One region of the Pseudarthrobacter sp. 01T43 genome, then DNA from elsewhere that is predicted to be linked to it. Evidence: riboswitches for the same ligand, from Rfam matches in the RefSeq annotation. Region 1 holds a riboswitch; each other region holds the start of a gene.
The links. Region 1 has a riboswitch for thiamine pyrophosphate ahead of thiO (glycine oxidase ThiO). Riboswitches for the same ligand answer to the same signal wherever they lie in the genome.
Positions count from the first base shown of each region.

Region 2: another riboswitch for thiamine pyrophosphate. It lies ahead of thiC (phosphomethylpyrimidine synthase ThiC); the one in region 1 lies ahead of thiO (glycine oxidase ThiO).
Region 3: another riboswitch for thiamine pyrophosphate. It lies ahead of AC1DIM_RS13440 (ECF transporter S component); the one in region 1 lies ahead of thiO (glycine oxidase ThiO).

Region 1 covers NZ_JBFTPV010000004.1:179,712-186,710, forward strand. Annotated here, with positions in the region: gene AC1DIM_RS06575 (DEAD/DEAH box helicase) at 1-1,691, opposite strand, end outside; gene AC1DIM_RS06580 (RNB domain-containing ribonuclease) at 1,982-3,481, opposite strand; gene thiE (thiamine phosphate synthase) at 3,545-4,279, opposite strand; TPP riboswitch at 4,307-4,426, shown strand; gene thiO (glycine oxidase ThiO) at 4,419-5,744, shown strand; gene thiS (sulfur carrier protein ThiS) at 5,741-5,977, shown strand; gene AC1DIM_RS06600 (thiazole synthase) at 5,982-6,797, shown strand; gene AC1DIM_RS06605 (4a-hydroxytetrahydrobiopterin dehydratase) at 6,856-6,999, shown strand, end outside.
Region 2 covers NZ_JBFTPV010000006.1:233,347-240,345, reverse strand. Annotated here, with positions in the region: gene trmD (tRNA (guanosine(37)-N1)-methyltransferase TrmD) at 1-288, opposite strand, end outside; gene rimM (ribosome maturation factor RimM) at 289-834, opposite strand; gene AC1DIM_RS08885 (RNA-binding protein) at 948-1,190, opposite strand; gene rpsP (30S ribosomal protein S16) at 1,192-1,608, opposite strand; gene AC1DIM_RS08875 (hypothetical protein) at 1,816-2,253, opposite strand; gene AC1DIM_RS08870 (VOC family protein) at 2,368-3,243, opposite strand; TPP riboswitch at 3,362-3,469, shown strand; gene thiC (phosphomethylpyrimidine synthase ThiC) at 3,519-5,324, shown strand; gene AC1DIM_RS08860 (alpha/beta hydrolase) at 5,329-6,063, opposite strand; gene ffh (signal recognition particle protein) at 6,168-6,999, opposite strand, start outside.
Region 3 covers NZ_JBFTPV010000014.1:26,697-33,695, reverse strand. Annotated here, with positions in the region: gene AC1DIM_RS13470 (Na+/H+ antiporter subunit D) at 1-1,457, shown strand, start outside; gene AC1DIM_RS13465 (Na+/H+ antiporter subunit E) at 1,454-1,999, shown strand; gene AC1DIM_RS13460 (MrpF/PhaF family protein) at 1,996-2,274, shown strand; gene mnhG (monovalent cation/H(+) antiporter subunit G) at 2,264-2,659, shown strand; gene AC1DIM_RS13450 (DUF4235 domain-containing protein) at 2,724-2,987, opposite strand; gene AC1DIM_RS13445 (heme-degrading domain-containing protein) at 3,080-3,622, opposite strand; TPP riboswitch at 3,679-3,815, shown strand; gene AC1DIM_RS13440 (ECF transporter S component) at 3,888-4,508, shown strand; gene AC1DIM_RS13435 (ABC transporter ATP-binding protein) at 4,508-6,178, shown strand; gene AC1DIM_RS13430 (energy-coupling factor transporter transmembrane component T family protein) at 6,175-6,969, shown strand.

The sequences.
Region 1 (6,999 bases):
CGCTGCTGCGGGCCGTTGTCGGCGCCGGCCACCACTTCGCCGTTGCGGCGGCGGGTGCGGGTCCGGCTGCGCCGGGCACGGGGGTCCACTTCGCCTTCGGTTGTAGCCACTGCTGCAGGTTCGGCGGCGGGCCCGGTGCTGGCGGTCGCCGCATCGGACGTACGACGGCGGCGCTCGCCGGAGCGGCTGCCCTCGCCTGAGCGGCCACCTTCGGAGCCGCCGCGGCGGCTGCCCTCACGCCCGCCTGAACGGCCGGCGTCGCGGTTGCCGTCACGGCCGCTGTCCCTTGCGCTGCCGCGCGTGTTCTTCTTGCCGGTCTCGCCCAGGTCCTCCAGGACTTCGGCGTCAACACCCGCGAGGGTGCGCTTGTTGCGGGGCAACCGGCCCTTGGTGCCTTCCGGAATGTCCAGCTCTTCATACAGGTGCGGGGAGGACGAGTACGTCTCCACCGGTTCCGGGTAGCTCAGGCCCAGGGCCTTGTTGATCAGGCCCCAGCGTGGCATGTCATCCCAGTCAACGAAGGTCACGGCTGTGCCCTTGTTGCCGGCCCGGCCGGTGCGGCCGACACGGTGCAGATAGATCTTTTCGTCCTCAACGCACTGGTAGTTGATCACGTGCGTGACGTCGTCAACGTCGATGCCGCGGGCGGCGACGTCGGTGGCCACCAGAACGTCCACCTTGTTGTTGCGGAAGGCCCGGAGGGCCTGCTCGCGGGCGCCCTGGCCGAGGTCGCCGTGGATGGCGGCGGCTGCGAAGCCGCGGTCCACCAGTTCCTCTGCCACCTTCGCGGCCGTGCGCTTGGTCTTGGTGAAGATGATGGTGCGGCCGCGGCCCCGTGCCTGCAGGATGCGGGCAACAACTTCAACCTTGTCCATGCTGTGGGCGCGGTAGATGAGCTGGCGGATGTCGCGCTTGGTGAGGCCCTCGTCGTCGGGATCGGCCGCGCGGATGTGGGTGGGCTGCGTCATGTAGCGGCGGGCCATGGCAATGACCGGGCCGGGCATGGTGGCGGAGAACAGGAGCGTCTGGCGGACGGCGGGGGTGCCGGCGATCAGCGTCTCCACGTCGGGCAGGAAGCCCAGGTCAAGCATTTCGTCGGCTTCATCGAGGATGACGATCTTGACGTTCTTGAGGCTCAGGTGCTTCTGCTTGTACAGGTCGATCAGGCGGCCGGGGGTTCCGACCACGATCTCGACGCCCTTCTGCAGGGCCTCCACCTGGGGCTCGTAGGCGCGGCCGCCGTAGATGGTGGTGATACGCGCGTTGCGCTTCAGGGAGGCGGTCTGGAGGTCGTTGGCTACCTGGACGGCCAGCTCGCGGGTGGGCACAATGACCAAGGCCTGCGGTGCACCGGGAACGGCGAGCTTGTCGAAACCGGCATCGTCCGGCCCCACGACGCGCTGCAGCGCAGGGATGCCGAAGCCGAGGGTCTTGCCCGTGCCGGTCTTGGCCTGGCCAATGATGTCGTGGCCCGAAAGCGCCACCGGCAGGGTCATGGCCTGGATGGGGAACGGGTGGGTGATCCCGGCGTCGGCCAGGGACTCGACGATGTCGGCGCGGACGTTGTAATCGGCGAAGGACTTCTCCGCGATTTCGTGTGGCTTCTCGTCGGAGATGATGGTCTCTTCAGGATCGATCGTTTCGATGCCGGAATCGTCCGTCAGGAGCTGGTGGGTATGCAATTCACTCACAGGTGAGTTTCCTTATTCATTTGGGCATTGGCGCTGCCTGCTCAACGGACCGGCCAACGTGGCCGCTCCGGAGCACGCTCGGGCGCGCAAGCAATCCAGTGGAAGCCGATCGCGGGCTATCTAAATGCTGGCACTGGTGACCAGCGGGTCTGTCTCAAGATCGCGTAGGGGCGGGCTTGTTGAATTCAAAATCAAGGAAATCAACGACCGGGCATCCATATCTACTTTCCCAGTCTAGCTGCACGGACCCCGAAACCCGGCTTTTGGCCCTTGAAGCAGGGGCAGGCAATTCAGACCAGGAGCTCGAAGTGGACCTCACGGGCGGCAATATCGGAGGAGATCAGGCGCACCCGGACCTTGGTACCGGATTCCAGGTCGCCGGCGCACCGGGCTGTCACGGCCGGCTCGGCGATCTGGACGATCCCTGAGGGGCCGTTGCCGTTCTTGGCGGCCCCGTTCTTCCCGTTCCCGTTCTTGGCGGCGTTGCCGTTCTCCTTCTGCGGCTTGGACCCGGAAATGACAATCGCATCAAACTCCTGGCCGATGTGGTTGACCAGGAGGGCAGCTTCCACGGTGTCCAGCGCCATGCGTTCCATCCGGCTTGCCAGCTGGTCAGAGGCGGCCATGATTTCCGGCAGGGTGGGCAACGCTTCCCGCGCCCAGTCGGGGACCGGCTTGCCATTGCTCAGGGCTTCGCAGATCACCAGGACGAACCTGTCAATAAGCCGCCGGAGGGGAGCCGTGGTGTGGGCGTAGGCAGCGCCGATGGCCGACTGGATGGCAGCTTCGGGGACGGTGCCGTCAAAGGCGGTGTAGCTGGCTCCGCGGAAGAGCATACCCGCGGAATGCATGATGGCCAGTTGCCGGGGCTCGGTGGGGTCGAGGCTGCGGAGGTACTCGCCGTAGCTGATCTTCCCGTCCCACGCCTTGCCGAGGGCCACCGTCTGGAGCCGGAAATGCCTGAGGGAACGCTCGTCCGGGGCGGGCATGGTTCGAAGGATGCCAACCTTCCCCGCCAGCATCATGTCCGCCGCCGCCATTCCGGTCATCAGCGAAATCTGGGCATTCCAGTCCTCCACCGGAAGCTGGGGCGCCGCGGCAATCCGGTAGCCGCCGTCGGGCAGTTGGACGATTTCTTGCTCCGGCATGTTCAGGCTGGCGCCGCCGCGCTGGCGTTCCAGTTCAACACGCTTGAGCCCCACTTCCTTCAGGAGGTGCAGCACGGGGTTGGCTGTTCCGGCGTCGATCTCGGCCTGGACACCCTTATAGTCCAATTTGGACCGGCTGCGGATGGTTGCCCGCTGGACGGACACGCTGCCAACGTGGGCGGCGTCGTCGAGCCCGAATTCCCAGACAAACGCGGCACACAGCTGATCGGCAAGCAGGCTGCCCGCCTCCTCGCTGATGACCTCGGGGTGCAGCGGTATTCGGCCGTCCGGGGCGTAGAACGTCTGGCCGCGGCGGCGGGTTTCGGCGTCCAGGTTCCCGCCGGGGCGGACAAAGGAGGGCACGTCCGCGATGGCGTACAGGACCCGGTAGCCGGCGTCGGAACGCTCGATGAACAGCGCCTGGTCAAGGTCCGTGGACGACGCCGGATCGATGGTCAGGAACTCAACCTCCGTCAGGTCGGAGGGCGGCAGCTGATGGGCTGCCACGGCCTCCTCGGCGTCGCGGACCGCCTCGGCCGGGTAAGGCCCCGGCAATTCCAGCTCGGTCCGCAGGGCACTCAGGGCTGCCGCGAGGGCGTTGGTCTTCTCGTGGACGTTGGGGGCCAACCGATGATGGGACACAAAAGTCAGATTAGCCCGATTTCCCGGGAACGTGCACGGCCCGCCCAGCTGAGGGCTGGATTCCTAGGCAGCGCCGGCATCCAAGGCGGCGAGGAGTGCCCTGGCCGCCGCGGCGGGATCCGAGGCTTCCGTAATAGCGCGGACCACAACGATCCTGCTGGCACCTGCCGCCACCACCTGCTCGACGTTGTCCAGGTCAATCCCGCCGATCGCGAACCAGGGCAACGCGGCCTGGGTGCCGGTGGCACCAACGGCGTCCGCTGCGTACCGCACGAGGTCAAGGCCGACGGCGGCCCGGCCAGGTTTGGTGGGGGTGGCCCAGACCGGTCCCACGCAGAAGTAGTCGAGGCCGCCGTCGGCAGTCACCGAGGACGACAACCGGATGGCGCCTTCCACCTGTTCAGTGGTGTGGGTGGAAAGCCCCACCACAGCACCGGCCCCGAGTAGTGTGCGTGCGGAGGCCACGGGCAGGTCCTTCTGACCGATGTGGAAGACCGGCGCGCCGGACAGCATGGCGATGTCGGCGCGGTCATTGACCGCCCAGAGCCGTCCGTGGCGGGCGGCGGCCGCCTGAAGGACCGTCAGCAGTTCCAGCTCCTCGGCGGCCTCGATGCCCTTGTCCCTGAGCTGGATGATGTCCACGCCGCCGGCAAACGCCGCGTCCACAAACTCTGCAAAGTCCCCGCGGTCGCGGCGGGCGTCGGTGCACAGGTACAGCCTGGCGCCGGGGGGCAGGCCGGCGCCGGGTTCCTGGATGGTGGGGCTGGGGAGGATGCTGGGGATGGAAGACACGTTCATAAAAACCACCATAGTTCCCCTAAACTGGGCGAGTACTGCGGGAGCCCGTTGCAGCCGTCACAAAGCGGCCGGGCTGAGAGGGCATCAAAGCCGACCGCTTGACCTGATCCGGCTAGTACCGGCGTAGGGAAGGAATCACATGGTCCCCCCATCCGGCGGCGCGCCCGCCAGCACACCTGACACTGCCACGAGCTGTGGACTGGACAGCCCCACCGTCCTGCACGCCGACGTGGCGGTGATCGGGGGCGGAGTCATTGGCCACTGCATCGCCTGGGAGGCGCGACTCTCCGGCCGGTCCGTGGTGGTGATCGATGACGAACCGGGTTCAGGGGCCAGCTGGGCGGCCGCCGGCATGCTCGCCCCTGTCAGCGAGCTGCACTACCAGGAGGAAGGCCTGCTGGAGCTGATGCTTGAGTCCTCGCACCTGTGGCCTGCCTTCGCGGCCGGCCTCGCCGAGGCCGGGGCAGGGGATTTTGGCTACCTTACGACGCCGACCCTCGCCGTCGGTGCCGACGCAGCGGACCGTCGGGCACTGATGGACCTCAGGGCCGTCCAACAGGCCAACGGACTGCTGGTGGAGCCGCTGACGGTCCGGGAAGCGAGGGGCAGGGAACCGCTGCTCAGTCCGGCCATTTCCTGTGCCCTGGACATTCCGGCGGACCACCAGGTGGACCCGCGCAGGCTGATCGCATCTTTGCGGGAAGTCCTGGCCAGCCACCGACCGGGCGCAGGGACCGCCGTGGACGGCGCCAGCCGAGGGTTCGCCGTTGATCACCGCGCCACCGCGCTCCTGTGGGAGGACGGCCGCGTCAGCGGGGTGAAACTGGCCAGTGGCGGAACAGTCCTGGCGGGGGAGACCATCGTGGCCAACGGCCTTCAGGCGGCTGCCCTGGGAGGCCTGCCGGACTGGATGCGGCTCCCCCTGAGGCCCGTCTACGGCGACATCCTGCGGCTCGGCGTTCCCCGGCACCTGCGCCCGTTGGTGACGTCCACCGTCCGGGGCATGGTCCACGGCGTGCCGGTCTACATCGTGCCCCGGCAGGACGGCACGGTGGTGATCGGCGCAACCCAGCGCGAGGACGCACTGCCCGAAGCAGGGGATACCACGGCAGGCGGCCGTGCCGTCTCGGCAGGCGGCGTGTACCAATTACTGCGTGACGCTCAGGTCCTGCTGCCCGCCGTCGCCGAGCTGGAGCTCCTCGAATGCACCACGAGGGCGCGTCCCGCGACTCCGGACAACGCGCCGCTGCTGGGCCGCGTGCCTGCTCCTGGCTCAGGACATATTCCGGGGCTGATTATCGCGACCGGTTTCTACCGCCACGGCGTGTTGCTGTCTCCGGCAGCCGCAGTTATCTGCCGCGACCTGCTGGACGGCCGCGAAGATCCGCGATGGCAGGCCCTCAACCCGGACAGGTTTTCCACCCAGCCCCAAGCCACGTTTCAATTCACGAAGGAAACAGCATGAACATCACCCTCAACGGCTCGCCCCATGCCGTGCCCTGCGATGCCTCCATCACCACCCTGGTCAGCCAGATCACCGGCCGTACCCTCGCCGCCAACGGCCAGGCCGCGGACGGGCAGAAACTCGGCGTCGCCGTTGCCCACAACTCAGAAGTGGTACCGCGCAGCCAGTGGTTCGTCACGACGCTCGCCGACGGGGACAGCGTCGAACTGGTCACGGCAGTACAGGGAGGCTGACACCATGACGGTCATGAACAACATCAGCACCGGGACCACCTCGGTGGATACCGACCGGTTTGTCATCGACGGCGTGGAACTTGGTTCCCGCCTCATCATGGGCACCGGTGGAGCTCCCAGCCTGGACGGCCTGGGCGCCGCCCTGCTGGCGTCCGGGACGGAGCTCACCACCGTGGCGATGAGGCGATACTCGCCCGCCGAGTCCGGCTCGCTCTTCCAACTCCTGGTGGACCATGGAATCCGGGTCCTGCCCAACACCGCTGGCTGTTTTACCGCCCGCGACGCTGTCATGACGGCCGAGCTGGCCCGCGAAGCCCTGGAAACGGACTGGGTCAAGCTGGAAGTCATCGCCGACGAACAGACGCTGCTGCCGGACGCCGTCGAGCTCGTGGACGCTACCGAACAGCTCGTGAACCGGGGCTTCAAAGTGTTCGCCTACACCAACGACGACCCCGTGCTGGCGCTGCGACTGGAGAACCTGGGTGCCACCGCGGTGATGCCGCTCGGGGCCCCGATCGGCACCGGCCTGGGGATACTCAACCCGCACAACATCGAACTGATCGTCTCGCGCGCTTCAGTGCCGGTGGTGCTGGACGCCGGCATCGGCACGGCGTCGGATGCGGCGCTGGCCATGGAGTTGGGCTGCGATGCTGTGCTGCTGGCCACAGCAGTGACACGTGCACAGAACCCCGCGCTCATGGGGGCAGCCTTCAAGCACGCGGTGATCGCCGGTAGGCTGGCGAAAGCGGCCGGCAGGATACCGCGCCGCGAGCACGCCTTGGCGTCATCGGCGATGGAAAACCGGGCTGAGTTCCTCTAGACCGGCGGCCGCCGCCGCCCGCCGGGACGGCTCACGAAACGAACCGAGGGAGTCCGCTGTGGCCGGCAACCAAGACGTCCTTACCCGCGAACGGCTCGACGCCGCCCTGGCCGTGCTGCCCGACTGGCGGTACCGGCTGGGCGGGTTTGTCACGGTCTATAAAGCGCCGACGGCGGCCGCAGCGCTCGAGCTGATTGCCGCC
Region 2 (6,999 bases), on a different contig from region 1:
GAAGCGCTCACCCGCCGGCGACGGCACAATCAGGACCGGCTTAGTTGCCTTGGCTTCGTTGGCGCCCGCCAAGGACGCCAGCGCCTGGGCCCACGGCTCCGCCTTCATCACCATGCCGGCGCCGCCGCCGTAGGGTGTGTCGTCCACGGAACGGTGTTTGTCCGTGGTGAACCCGCGCAGATCGTGGACGTGCAGGTCCAGCAGGCCGTCTTGGCGGGCTTTGCCAATGAGCGATAGCTCCAGGGGCGCCAGGTACTCCGGGAAGATGCTGACGACGTCGATTCTCATCTATGCCTTGCCCTCGGGTCCGCCGGCAGCAGCGTCGTCCGAATTGATCTCAAAGAGTCCGTCCGGCGGCGTGAGCAGGACAAACCCCTCGGCCACGTTGACTTCCGGCACGATCTGCTCGACGAAGGGGACAAGGATCTCCTTGCCGTCGGCGTCTTCAATGACCAGCAGGTCCTGGACCGGCATGGTGTGCAAGGCCGCGACCTTGCCCACCACTCGGGAGCCCACCCGCGCTTCGAGTCCAACCAGCTCGTGCTCGTACCAGCCTTCGTCGTCGTCAGCTTCAAGCTCCTCGGTTTCGATGAACAGCTTGGCGCCGCGGAGAGTCTCGGCCTGGTTGCGGGTTTCGATTCCCTCGAACGCGAGCAGCAGGATGTCCTTGTTCCAGCGCGCGCTCTCTACAGTCAGGGGTCCGGCCGAGGCTGGCTCCGCCACAAACTCGGTGCCCGGAACAAACCGGTCTGCCGGAGCATCGGTCAAAACCTGGACCGTTACTTCGCCGCGGATTCCGTGCGGTTTGCCGATTCGTGCCACCTGAAGCTGCATCTGTTCCTCTGTTCCGGTTGTGGGAATATCCACAATGTTCTGATGAAAGCACTCCGGCCCCTCCACCCTGATGGGTGGAAGGGCCGGAGCAAAAAACTGGTACTGCCGAGCGCTTAGCGGCGGCGGTCGGTGTCGACGACGTCGACCCTGACCGGTTCGCCGTCTGCCAGTGCCGCCACAACGGTGCGCAGTGCACGTGCGGTGCGGCCCTGGCGGCCGATCACCCGTCCCAGGTCATCCTGATGAACGCGAACCTCGAGGGTGTCCCCGCGGCGGTTGTTCTTCGAGCTGACCTTGACATCTTCCGGCGAATCAACGATCCCCCGGACCAGGTGTTCGAGCGCTTCTGCCAGCAATTTACTCAGCCTCGGTGGCTTCTGCTTCAGCCGGAGCCTCGGCTGCGTCAGACTGCTTTGCCTTCTTGGTGATGGCTTCCGGGATGATCACGGAACCCTTTTCCGGGGCAACAAAGGCAGCCTTGGGAGCCTTGGTCTTCAGGGTGCCTTCCTGGCCCGGGAGGCCCTTGAACTTCTGCCAGTCACCGGTGATCTTGAGGATCGCGGCAACCTGCTCGGACGGCTGTGCGCCGACGCCGAGCCAGTACTGGGCACGGTCCGTGTCGACCTCGATGTACGAGGGCTCTTCGGTGGGGTGGTACTTGCCGATCTCTTCGATGGCACGGCCGTCACGCTTGGAGCGTGCGTCCATGACAACGATGCGGTAGTACGGTGCGCGCATTTTGCCAAAGCGCTTAAGGCGAATCTTTACGGCCACTTTTGTGGTCACTCCTGTTTCAGAAAAGGGTTGAACCAACGTTCTGCACCCGTGGGGCGGGCCGTACTTGAGGGTTCGAAGGACAGGATCCGGACGCGGAGAGAGGGGCCACGCAGATCGAGTACCTGTTTATTGTGCCAGATCAGCGCCAGGATTTCGACTTGACACGGGGCGGGGCCGGCGGGACGGACCCCGAAGACACCCAGCCTAGGACGACCAGACGTACAAACCGGTGCGATCGGCGTCGTCGATTCCGCCGGCGAGCCCGGCAAGCTGCTGGACGTACGTCCGGGCGTCGGCCGCGCCAAAGGGCATGTCGTCCTGGGCAGCCCATTTTTCGGCGACGTCATCCAACACGTTGCCCTCGCCCTCAGTTTCATAGGTGAGGAGGTCCGCGAGAGCCCGGACCATGGCCGGTGGAACGCCAAGAAGGGAGTCGCTGGAAACGTCAACCATGGCGAGTTCGTACCCCTCACCACCGGCGTGGACCGCGGCCCCGGCGAGATCACCAAGCTGTTCAATTTCGAAATCACTGACGCCAGGTATCCGCAGCGCGGAGCCGGACGGCGAGCCGCCGGCATCGAGGACGCCGGCGCGTTTCAGCGCGGCGTCGTGGGTAGCTACAAAGATTTCAGTGAAGCCCATGGGAACAACCCTCATTCCGTCGACGGTGCGGCCCAGGCGGGCAGCATAGGGTGCCGCCCCGGCCGTTCGAAATCAGCCTAGTGCATGGCAGGCCGCACTTCCGGCCACCGGCTCTCAGCGGACAGCAACCCGGATGTTGTTACGCCAGGGATCCTCGAACCGCAGCTCGGCGCCAGTGTGGTGGGAGGCCACACCGGCGACCTTCAGGCGGTCAGCGAGAGCTCCGACGTCGTCACCGGAAGCCACCTCGATAAGCACCTCGCCGAGGCCCAGGGTGTCCTTTCGCGGACCGGCACCGCGGCTGTTCCAAACATTCATGGCCATGTGGTGGTGGTAGCGTCCGGCGGAGACAAACAGCGCCTGCCCATGCCAGCCCGCGGTCTTTTCGAAGCCCAGGGTGCCCACGTAAAATTCGTGCGCCGATTGGACATCTCCCACCTGGAGGTGGACATGGCCCACACCGGCGTCAGTGGCCAGCTGGCCGTCCAGGGATTCCTGGCTCAGGTGCTGTTCAAGGTAGCGCTGGGGTGGCAGTGCCAGGCTGTCCATCACTACTTCGGTGCCGTTCCAGGACCAGTTCTTGCGGGGGCGGTCCCAGTAGAGCTCGATGCCGTTGCCCTCGGGGTCGTTGAAGTAGAAGGCCTCGCTCACGAGGTGGTCTGCGCTGCCGGTAAAGAGCCGGGGGTCAAACTGGGCGGCGGTGGCCACCGTGGCAGCCAGTGCAGCCTGGTCATCAAAGAGCAGCGCCGTGTGGAACAGCCCGGCCTCTCCCCTGCCCGGCAGGTGCAGCGACGGCGCTGGCGCCAGGTGGACCAGTGGGCGCTTGAGGCGGCCCAGGTGAACGCCACCATCCTCCTCCGCGACCACCTCGAGTCCCAGGGCGCGCTGGTAATAGTCGGTCATCAGCTTCATGTCGCCCACCTTGAGCATCACTGTGCCCATGGAGAGGTCGGCAGGYAGAAGATCCTGGCTGGTGGCTTCTGCAGTCATGTGAACGCTCCCGGTCCGCAGGCCTTCGGGATTGAAGGCCGTTATGCATCTAATTTACTTGAAGCTTCAATTTAATTCAAGTGATCCGAAGGATTCCGCACCAGCTGTGGTAGCTTCGTCTTGACCACACGGGTGCCCTTGCAGGGGCTGAGATCGGGCTGCCGCAGCCTGCGACCGTTGAACCTGTCCGGGTAATGCCGGCGAAGGAAGTGAGTATTCCATTGAGTACGCAAAAAGCATGGCCCATTCCTGCCCAAAATGCGACAGCCAGCGCCGTGACGGGAGCCGACACGGCGCCGGCCGCATCCGAACCGGCGTCGCCCCAAGCCGCGGAAACCCAATCCCTGAAATCCCACGCGCTGGCGTATATCAGCGATGAAAGTTCCGGAATCAGGGTGCCCGTCACCGAAATCGCTCTCGAGCCGTCTCCCAACGGCGAGGAGAACGGCCCCTTCCGGGTCTACCGCACGGCCGGTCCCGGCAGCGATCCGGTGGTGGGACTCAGCCCGTTCCGGCGCGCCTGGATCGAAGCGCGCGGCGACACCGCGCCGTACGGGGGCCGGGAACGGAACCTGCTCGATGACGGCAAATCGGCCGTGCGCCGCGGCGCCGCGTCCGCGGAATGGAAGGGGGCACGGCCGGTGCCCCGCCGCGCCGTCGCCGGCAAATCCGTCACCCAGATGCATTATGCCCGCCGCGGTGTGGTGACGCCCGAGATGCAGTTCGTGGCCCTTCGCGAAAACTGCGACGTGGAACTGGTCCGCAGCGAAGTGGCCGCTGGCCGCGCCATCATCCCGAACAACATCAACCACCCGGAATCCGAGCCCATGATCATCGGCAAGGCCTTCCTGGTGAAGATCAACGCCAACATCGGAAACTCGGCCGTGACAAGCTCCATTGCCGAGGAAGTGGACAAGCTGCAGTGGGCCACCCAGTGGGGCGCGGATACCGTCATGGACCTGTCCACCGGCGACGACATCCACACCACCCGTGAATGGCTCATCCGCAACTCCCCCGTCCCCATCGGCACGGTGCCCATTTACCAGGCGCTGGAGAAGGTCAACGGCGAGGCCAACAAGCTGACCTGGGAGATTTTCCGCGACACCGTGATCGAACAGTGCGAGCAGGGCGTCGACTACATGACCATCCACGCCGGAGTCCTGCTGCGCTATGTGCCGCTGACCGCCAACCGTGTCACGGGCATCGTCTCGCGCGGCGGGTCCATCATGGCCGGCTGGTGCCTCGCCCACCACCAGGAGAACTTCCTGTACACCCACTTCGATGAGCTGTGTGAAATCTTTGCCCAGTACGATGTCGCCTTCTCCCTGGGCGACGGGCTCCGGCCCGGTGCGACGGCGGACGCCAACGACGCCGCCCAGTTCGCCGAGCTGGACACTTTGGCCGAGCTGACCCAGCGCGCCTGGGAATTTGACGTGCAGGTGATGGTGGAAGGTCCTGGGCACATACCGTTCCACCTGGTCCGGGAGAACGTGGAACGCCAGCAGGACCTCTGCAAGGGCGCTCCCTTCTACACGCTGGGACCGCTGGTGACCGATATTGCTCCGGGCTACGACCACATCACCTCGGCCATCGGCGCCACGGAAATTGCCCGCTACGGCACGGCCATGCTCTGTTACGTGACGCCCAAGGAACACCTGGGGCTGCCCAACAAGGACGACGTTAAAACCGGCGTGATCACCTATAAGATCGCAGCTCATGCCGCCGACCTGGCCAAAGGCCACCCGGGCGCCCACGAGCGGGACGATGCCCTATCCAAGGCGAGGTTCGAATTCCGCTGGCGGGACCAGTTCGCACTGTCCCTCGATCCGGTAACCGCGGAGGCGTTCCACGACGAGACGCTGCCGGCCGAGCCTGCCAAGACCGCCCACTTCTGCTCCATGTGCGGCCCCAAGTTCTGCTCCATGAAGATCAGCCAGGACATCCGGGACGAGTACGGCTCCGCCGATGCCCAGGCTGCCATTGCTGAGGCGTACAGCGGCATGCGCGAAAAGAGCGAGGAGTTCCTGGCCGCCGGCGGGAAGGTCTACCTCCCCGAGCTTCGGGTCCCGGCCGGGGGCTGACTTCTCAGGAGGCCTGGACTGAGTGTGACCGGCTGACGTCGGCAATGAAAGACCGGATGGCACGGTCGCCTTCAACTGAATCCTGAGGCCGGTGCCCGCCCGCGGCAACGCGGTGCAGGGCGCCGGTCTCCTTCAGGTAACCGGCGATCTCCTCATACAGCGGTTCCCAGCCGCCGGTCAACACCATGGTGGGGACGCCCGGCACAATGTGCAGCGGAGCTTCCCACGAGGGTGCCTGCAGCCGCAGCCTTCGCGCTGACCGCTTCTCCTCCGTGGACGCCGGCTCGTGGAGATCCACAGCGAACATACGCCGGACGTATTCGCGCTGGAAGTCGTCGTCGCCCAGTTGATGCCGGACATCGAAAAGCGGCTGCATGAGGGCACGGTGCGCGGCGGTGGCGGGCAATTCAGCAGTCAGCGACAAACACGCCGGTTCCACGAGCGTCAGGGAATACACCAGATCCGGGCGTTGGACGGCTGCCATCATGGCGGAAATAGCACCCTCGGCGTGCGCCACCACATGACCGCCTGCTGCACCCCGGCCATCATCCGCCAAGGATCCCAGCACGATAGCGGTGTCCGCATCAAAAGAGGAGTCCACCGGTTCAGCAACGGGGTCGAACCCATGCCGTCGGAGAAACAGTGCGTCGTATTTCAGCGCCATGCCGTGCTGCCGCGGCCATGCCGCCGCACCGAACGGTCCGGCGCCGTGCACGAACACTATCCTCTGCTTGAACATGACCCAACCCTATTCGACGGCACGGACATCCCAACTAAGTAGCAGTAGGTGTCGTTATGAGCACTCATAACAACACCTACTGCTACTCAGTTGGGTAGAAGGGGTTACTTGCCGAGGAACTTGTCGAAGCCCTTGGGCAGGTTCAGCTGCGAGGGATCAAAGTCGCCGCCCTGCTGGCCGAATGCTGCACCAGTCGGCAGGGCCTTCGCCGCACCGGCCCGCCGGGCCTCGGCATCCTTGAGCTCCTGGGCCGCCTTGGCGGGGTTGCCGGAACGCGCCTTCTTCTTCGGGGCGTTCTTGCCACCCTTCCGAGCACCACCGGGACCCCCCAACCCGGGCATCCCCGGCATTCCGGGCATTCCGCCCTGGGCCATCTTCTTCATCATCTTCTGGGCCTGGGCGAAACGCTCCAGCAGGCCGTTCACTTCGGACACGTGCACCCCGGAACCGCGGGCGATGCGCGCACGGCGGGAGCCGTTGATAATTTTCGGTGCCACTCGCTCGTGCGGCGTCATGGAGCGGACGATCGCCTCGACGCGGTCGATCTCACGCTCGTCGAAGTTCTCAAGCTGCTGGCGGATGTTCTGCGCGCCGGGCATCATCATGAGCATTTTCTTCATGGAGCCCATGTTGCGGATCTGCTGCATCTGGGCCAGGAAGTCGTCCAGGGTGAAGTCTTCCTGGTCGGCGAACTTCTTCGCCATCCGGGCTGCTTCGTCCTTATCCCAGTTCTTTTCCGCCTGCTCGATCAGGGTGAGGACGTCACCCATGTCCAGGATGCGGGACGCCATCCGGTCCGGGTGGAAGAGCTCAAAGTCATCCACACCTTCACCGGTGGACGCGAACATCACCGGTTTGCCGGTGACCGACGCAACAGAAAGAGCGGCACCGCCGCGGGCGTCGCCGTCGAGCTTTGACAGCACGATGCCGGTGAAG
Region 3 (6,999 bases), on a different contig from region 1:
CCTCAGTGTGGGAGGGCGGGACAGCCGCAGTGAACATCGGCGGCTGGCTGCCGCCCTGGGGCATCACGATGGTGGTGGACCAGTTCTCCTCCCTCATGCTGGTGGTGTCCTCCGCCGTTAGCCTCGCCGTGCTGATCTACGCCACCGGGCAGGGCATGGCCGACGGCGACCAGGACGCCCCGGTGTCGATTTTCCACCCCACGTTCCTGATCCTCGTGGCCGGTGTGTCCAACGCGTTCCTGTCGGGCGATCTCTTCAACCTCTACGTCGGCTTTGAAATCCTCCTCACCGCAAGCTACGTCCTGATGACCCTGGGCGGTACGGGGCCCCGCATCCGCGCGGGCGTCACCTATGTGGTGGTCTCCGTGGTGTCCTCCGTGCTGTTCCTGATCTCCATCGCGATGGTCTACGGTGCAACCGGAACTGTGAACATGGCGGACCTTGCCATCAAGCTCGCGGACCTGGACGAGGGAACAAAGACGCTCCTGCATGTGATGCTCCTGGTGGCTTTCGGCATCAAGGCGGCCGTGTTCCCGCTGTCGTTCTGGCTGCCTGACTCCTACCCCACCGCGCCCGCCCCGGTCACAGCCGTCTTCGCCGGCCTGCTCACCAAAGTGGGCGTCTACGCCATGGTCCGCACCGAGACCCTGCTGTTCCCCGGCGACAGCCTGAACACTCCGTTGATGGTGGTGGCGCTACTGACCATGGTGGTCGGAATCCTCGGCGCCCTGGCCCAGAGCGACATCAAGCGACTGCTGTCCTTCACGCTGGTGAGCCACATCGGCTACATGGTGTTCGGCCTGGCAATGTCCTCCGTGGCCGGGCTGGCAGCTGCCGTGTTCTACGTGGCACACCACATCATCGTCCAGACCAGCCTCTTCCTGGTCACGGGCCTGATCGAACGCCGTGGCGGCAGTTCCTCAGTGGACCGGCTGGCGGGCCTGGCCAAACTTTCGCCCCTCCTGGCGCTCCTGTTTTTTGTACCCGCGATGAACCTGGCCGGAATCCCGCCGTTCTCCGGGTTCCTGGGCAAGGTGGGCCTGATCCAGGCCGGAATCGAGCTGGGCACACCGCTCGCCTATGCCCTGGTGATCGGGGGCGTGGTCACCAGCCTGTTGACACTCCTGGCCGTGGCGAGGGTGTGGAACCGTGCGTTCTGGCGCAAGCCTTCAGACGCTGAGCATCCCGACCCCGTCCTGCTGGCGGTGCCGGAGGAGGCGGGCACCGGTCGCCGGGCCGGCCGCGACAGCGTGACCCTGCTGCCCCGGACGATGGTGGGTTCAACCCTTGGCCTGGTGGTGCTGGGGGTGTCCCTCACCGTCTTCGCCGGCCCGCTGTTCAAGGTCTCGGACCAGGCGGCCCAGGAGATGCTGGACAGGTCCTCCTACATTCAGGCCGTGCTCGGTGAGGACACCGTAGTTCCACCCATGGCGCTGAAAGCGGGTGGGGGCGAATGAGCCGCCGACGGATTTCCCTGCGCCAGGAGGTTCCCCTGCTGGTGTGGCTGGTGATTGTCTGGGGTGCGCTCTGGCAGGACTTCAGCCCCGGCAACCTGCTTTTCGGCGCCCTGCTGGCCGTGCTGGTGGCCCGGATGTTTTACCTGCCGCCGGTGGAACTCAGCGGCCGGTTCAACATCCTCCACGCGGTGCCTTTCGCCTTGCGGTTCCTGGGCCGGGTGGCGGCAGCGAGCATCGAAGTCATGTACTTGGCGGCCGTCCGCGGACCGAAAGTGATCAACGCAGTGGTCGCTGTCCCGCTGCGGAGCCACCAGGACCTTATTGTCACCGCCGTCGGCCACGTGATCTCGCTGATTCCGGGTTCGCTGGTGGTGGAAGTGGACCGTTCAACGTCCACCCTGTACCTCCACGCGCTCAATATCAGCAGCGTCGAAGACGTGGAGAGCCTGCGCAGGGAAGTCCGCTCCATCGAAGCCGGCTTGATCCGCATCATGGGCAGCAGGGAAGAACTCGAAGCAGTGCGGCAGGAGAACCCGGCATGATGCAGACCGTCCTGGCTGTCACGGCAGTCATCCTTTCGCTGGCCGCGGCCGGTGCCATTATCCGGATTGCCCGGGGCCCCTCGCTGCTGGACCGGGTGCTGGCCTCCGACGTCCTGCTGGCCATCCTCGGCGCGGCACTGTGCATCGACATGGCCGTGAACCGGCACTTGAACAACCTGATGCTGCTCGTGGCACTGTCGGTAGTCGGCTTCATCGGCTCCGTGACCGTGGCGCGCTTCGTGGCCGACCGGCGGGAGCAGACCCATGAGTCCTGAGGCGAGCCTGGTGGATAACGTGATTGATATCGTGACGGCGGTGTTCCTGGTGGTGGGCGCCCTCATGTCCCTGGCAGCCGCCGTCGGCCTGCTCCGCTTCCCTGACCTGCTGAGCCGGATGCACGCCGCCACCAAGCCGCAGGTGCTGGGCCTGTTCCTGCTCCTGGCAGCCATCGGCCTGCAGATGCGGACGTGGTGGGTGTGGCCGGTGCTGCTGGTCGCTTGGATTTTCCAGTTGCTGACTGTACCGGTGTCCGCCCACATGGTGGGCCGCTCCGGCTACCGCACCAAGCACATGCACCGCGAGCTGCTCAGCTCCGATGATCTGGAGGCCGTGGTCCAGAAGGCGGCCAAATCCGCCCGTGATGAGGCGTCCGACGGCTGAGGGTTTTCGTACGGATAACGCTGCTCGGAGACTATTCAGCGGGCAGCATCTGGACGAAAACTCGCTAGACGACGTCCTGGGTCTTGGCGAAACGGGTGATGGCCCGCTGCGTGCCGCGGTTGGCGAGCACCTGGATGACGGTGCTGACCGAGGCTGAGATCAGCGCGAAGGTCAGCGCCGAGCGAAGGCTCGTGGCGGTGTCTTCGTCCTTGCCTGTGGGTGCCTTGCGGCCGGTGGACTTTTCCCACACGGCGTTGACCACCTTGGTGCCGACAAACCCGGCGCCGATGCTGATTCCTGTGCCGAGCAGCTTGATGAGCAGGTTCATTGGTTGAACTCCTTGTGGGCGGGTCGGGGACTGCCTTTAGCCTAACGCGATCAGGCCGCCAGCCGGCACAAGGCCGGCACCTAGGCCGGCACCTAGGCCGGGCGCATGGACGCCAGGATCTCCCGGAGTGCCTCGACGACGAGGTCGTGGTCCTGCTGTTGGGGCAGACCCGAGACAGTCACAGTGGCCACGGCGCCCACTCCGGTGACGTAAACCGGGAAGCACCCGCCGTGCGCGGCGTAGACGGACTCGTCATACCAGCCCTGGTCCTCGATCCGGCCGCCCCGCAGCCGTGCGCGCAGGCCCACCAACAGCGAAGGGATCTCGTACCGTGCGGCCGTCCGCTGCTTGGCCCGGACCCAGTGCTCGTTGTTGGGTGTGGCCCCGTCCAGGGCAACGTGGAACAGGACCTGGTCGCCCTTGGTGATATCGATGGCGATGGGCAGCTTCCGGGTCTTGCCGAGCTCCACCAGCAGCAGCCCGAGGTTGAGGGAATCGTCCTTCGTGAACCGTGGGAACTGCAGCTCACTGACCTCCGCGTCGATCCTGGCAATCAGGGCCTCGAGCGCGCCCTCAGGCTGGCTCCCGCTGGAATCGGGATCGAACGCGGTCACATGGGGGGAATTGGCAGTCATGCCCACAACTTACCGCGCGTGCGGTGTAAACTGGGTGACGCCCATCAGGGCAGATTTATTTACGACAGGGGAGCGCCGCCGTCGGGCACTGCAGCAATGCAGCCGGGGGATGGGCGCTGAGAGTGCGGACAGCCGCAGACCCTCGAACCTGATCCGGTTAGTACCGGCGCAAGGGAGTCGAGCTTCTCAGAGTGTCCGGATCCGGGCGGCGCAGGCCGAGCCGAAACCGCGAACACCCTCCCCTCCTGTACCTCAGGAGGTTGACATGACAACAGTAGGCATCAAAAAGGCCAGCTATACCTGGCGCGTTGTGGACATCGTGGTGGCGGCTCTGATCGCCATCGCCGGCGGTGTTATCTTCTGGGCCTGGGACCAGGGTGCGGCGCTGGTCTCCGCACCGATGAACGCCACCTACCCGCCCCTGACCGGCCTGATCGCCGGCGGCTGGATGATTCCGGCCGTGCTGGGCATGCTCATCATCCGCAAACCGGGCGCCGCGCTGTTCTGCGAAGCCGTTGCCGCCACCGGTGAGCTCATGATGGGTTCGCAGTACGGCACCACCGTGCTGATCTCCGGCATCCTGCAGGGCCTCGGCGCGGAACTGGTGTTCGCCGCCTTCGCCTACAAGAAGTTCAATCTCCCGACCGCACTGCTGGCCGGTGCGGGGGCAGGGCTCTTCTGCGGCCTGAACGACTCCTTCCTCCCGTGGGGCTGGAACATCGCCTACGAGGCCGGCGATAAAGCCGCCTACATTCTGTTCTGCGCCGTCTCAGGTGCCGTGATCGCGGGCGCCGTCTCCTGGGTTGCCACCCGCGGCCTGGCGAAGACGGGTGTACTGAGCGCTTTCGCGTCCCGGAAGGCCTTCTCGGAGCCCGTCTTCAACTGATGGCCGCTTCCGACGCTGGCGCCTCCGCTGTGCGCCCCGCCGCGGTGTCCGCCCGTGGCTGGGGCTGGCGGCACGCCGGCCGCGCCGTTCCCGCCGTCCACGGGCTCGACCTGGACATCGCGCCCGGTGAGCGGGTGCTGCTGCTGGGCCCCTCGGGTGCCGGCAAATCAACGCTGCTGCACGCGCTCGCCGGTGTGCTGGGAGACGAAGGGGACGACGCCGACGAGACGGGTTCGCTGCTGATCGACGGCGTTGCGCCGCGTGGCCAGCGCGGCCGCGCGGGACTCATGCAGCAGGATCCTGAAACACAGGTGGTCCTCTCCCGGCTGGGCGACGACGTCGCTTTTGGTGCCGAGAACCTGGCAGTGCCGCGGGACGAGATCTGGCGGCGGGTGGAGGAAGCGCTCGACGACGTCGGGCTGCGGGGTGCCGTCCGCCCTGACAATGCGCCCGGGGTGCCGGGTGCGGGTGGGCCGGGTGCCGGGGGATCAGGTGCCCGGGGGCTCCCGCTGGACCACCCGACGTCGGCCCTGTCCGGCGGTCAAAAGCAGCGGCTGGCGCTGGCCGGCATCCTCGCGATGCGGCCCGGGCTGATCCTGCTGGACGAACCGACCGCAAACCTCGATCCCGCCGGCGTCCTGGAAGTCCGGGACGCCGTGGGCCGTTCCCTTGACAAGACCGGCGCCACCCTGGTGGTGGTGGAACACCGCGTGTCCGTCTGGAAAGACCTGGTGGACCGGATCGTGGTGCTGCAGCCTGGTTCGGCTACCGGGACCGGTAGCGTTTCAGGCGTCGGGGGTAGCACCTCCGGGGTGCTCCTGGACGGGCCGCCGGACCAGGTGCTCGCCGAGGCTCGCAGCATCCTGATCCGCGCCGGCGTGTGGGTGCCGGGCTACGTTCCCGCGACCCGGCCCCGCGCCGGCAGTTCCTCGGGCAGTTCCGGTGGTGCCGGTCAGCTGCTGCTGGCTGCCGAGCAGGTTGCCGTATCCCGTGAGCGGCCACGCCGCCGCGGGTTCCGCACCATCCCGCCGGTGCCCGTGCAAACGGGCATCACGGCCCAGGTCCGCGCCGGCCAGGCACTGACCGTCACCGGCCCCAATGGCGCCGGCAAATCGACGTTGGCGCTGACGCTCGCCGGACTCCTGGCTCCGGTGGCAGGGAAGGTGTCGGCCGCCGTCGAGCTTTCCCAGGGTGCCGGGATAGATCCGTTCCGTTGGAAGGCCAAACAGCTGATTTCGCGGATCGGCACGGTGTTCCAGGAGCCCGAGCACCAGTTCGTCACGGGCCGGGTGCTGGACGAGCTGATGTTTGGGCCACGCCATCTGGGGCATGGGGAGGAACGTGTGGAGGAGCTGCTGGAGCGGCTGCGCCTCACGCATCTGGTGGACGCGAATCCTTACACCCTGTCCGGCGGCGAAAAGCGGCGGCTGTCGGTGGCCACTGTCCTCGCGGCCCACCCGCGCGTCCTGGTGCTCGACGAACCCACGTTCGGCCAGGACGCCAACACGTGGGCCGAGCTCGCGTCGTTCCTCTCCGAACTGCTCGACGCCGGAACGTCCGTGGTCTCGGTGACCCACGACGAAGAGTTCACCGCCGTCCTGGGCGGCACCGAACTGCGACTGGGCCCGGCCTCGCGTGGCGGTGCCCGCCAGGAGGCTGATGCCGCATGAGGGATGCCCTGACGCTCAGCGGAAACCACGCCTTGCTGACGCGCGCCAACCCGTTGGCCAAATTCGGCGCCGTCTTCCTTATCACGCTGGTACTGGCGCTCTCCATCGACTGGGTTTCCGCCTCGGTGGCGCTCGCCGCCGAACTGGCACTCTTCCCGCTGGCCGGACTATCGCTGCGCCTGCTCTGGCAACGCGGCTGGCCCCTCATCATCGCGGCAGCGGTGGGTGGCTGGAGTACGGCGATTGTCGCTGCGGACAGCGGTACTGTACTGCTCGACGTCGGGATCTGGTCCATCAGCGAAGGTTCCCTTCGGCTGGGGCTCGGGTTCATGCTGCGCGGACTCGCGATAGCCCTGCCGGCCATCCTGCTGATGACCTGCACGGACCCGACCGACCTCGCGGACGCGTTGGCGCAGAAAGCCCGCCTTCCGCACCGGTTCGTGCTCGGCACGCTGGCCGCGATGCGGCTGGTGGGACTCCTGGCCGAGGAATGGCAGACCATCGGCATGGCCCGGCGTGCCCGGGGCGTGGGATCACACGGCAGCCCGCTGCAGCGGCTGCGGGCCACGCTCGGGCAGGGTTTTGGGCTGCTGGTTCAGGCGATCCGGCGCGCCTCCCGCCTGGCTGTGACCATGGAAGCCAGGGGTTTCGGCACCGGTCAGCGCACCTGGGCACGGGAGTCCACCTACTCGCAGCTGGACGTCTGGGTGGTGCTGGGCGGCGTACTGATCGCTGCGGCTGCAGTGGTTGCCGCAGCGGGGATGGGGACTTGGAACTTTGTTTGGCGGTAGTTGGCGGGGCGAAGGGGTAGGTGGACCTTG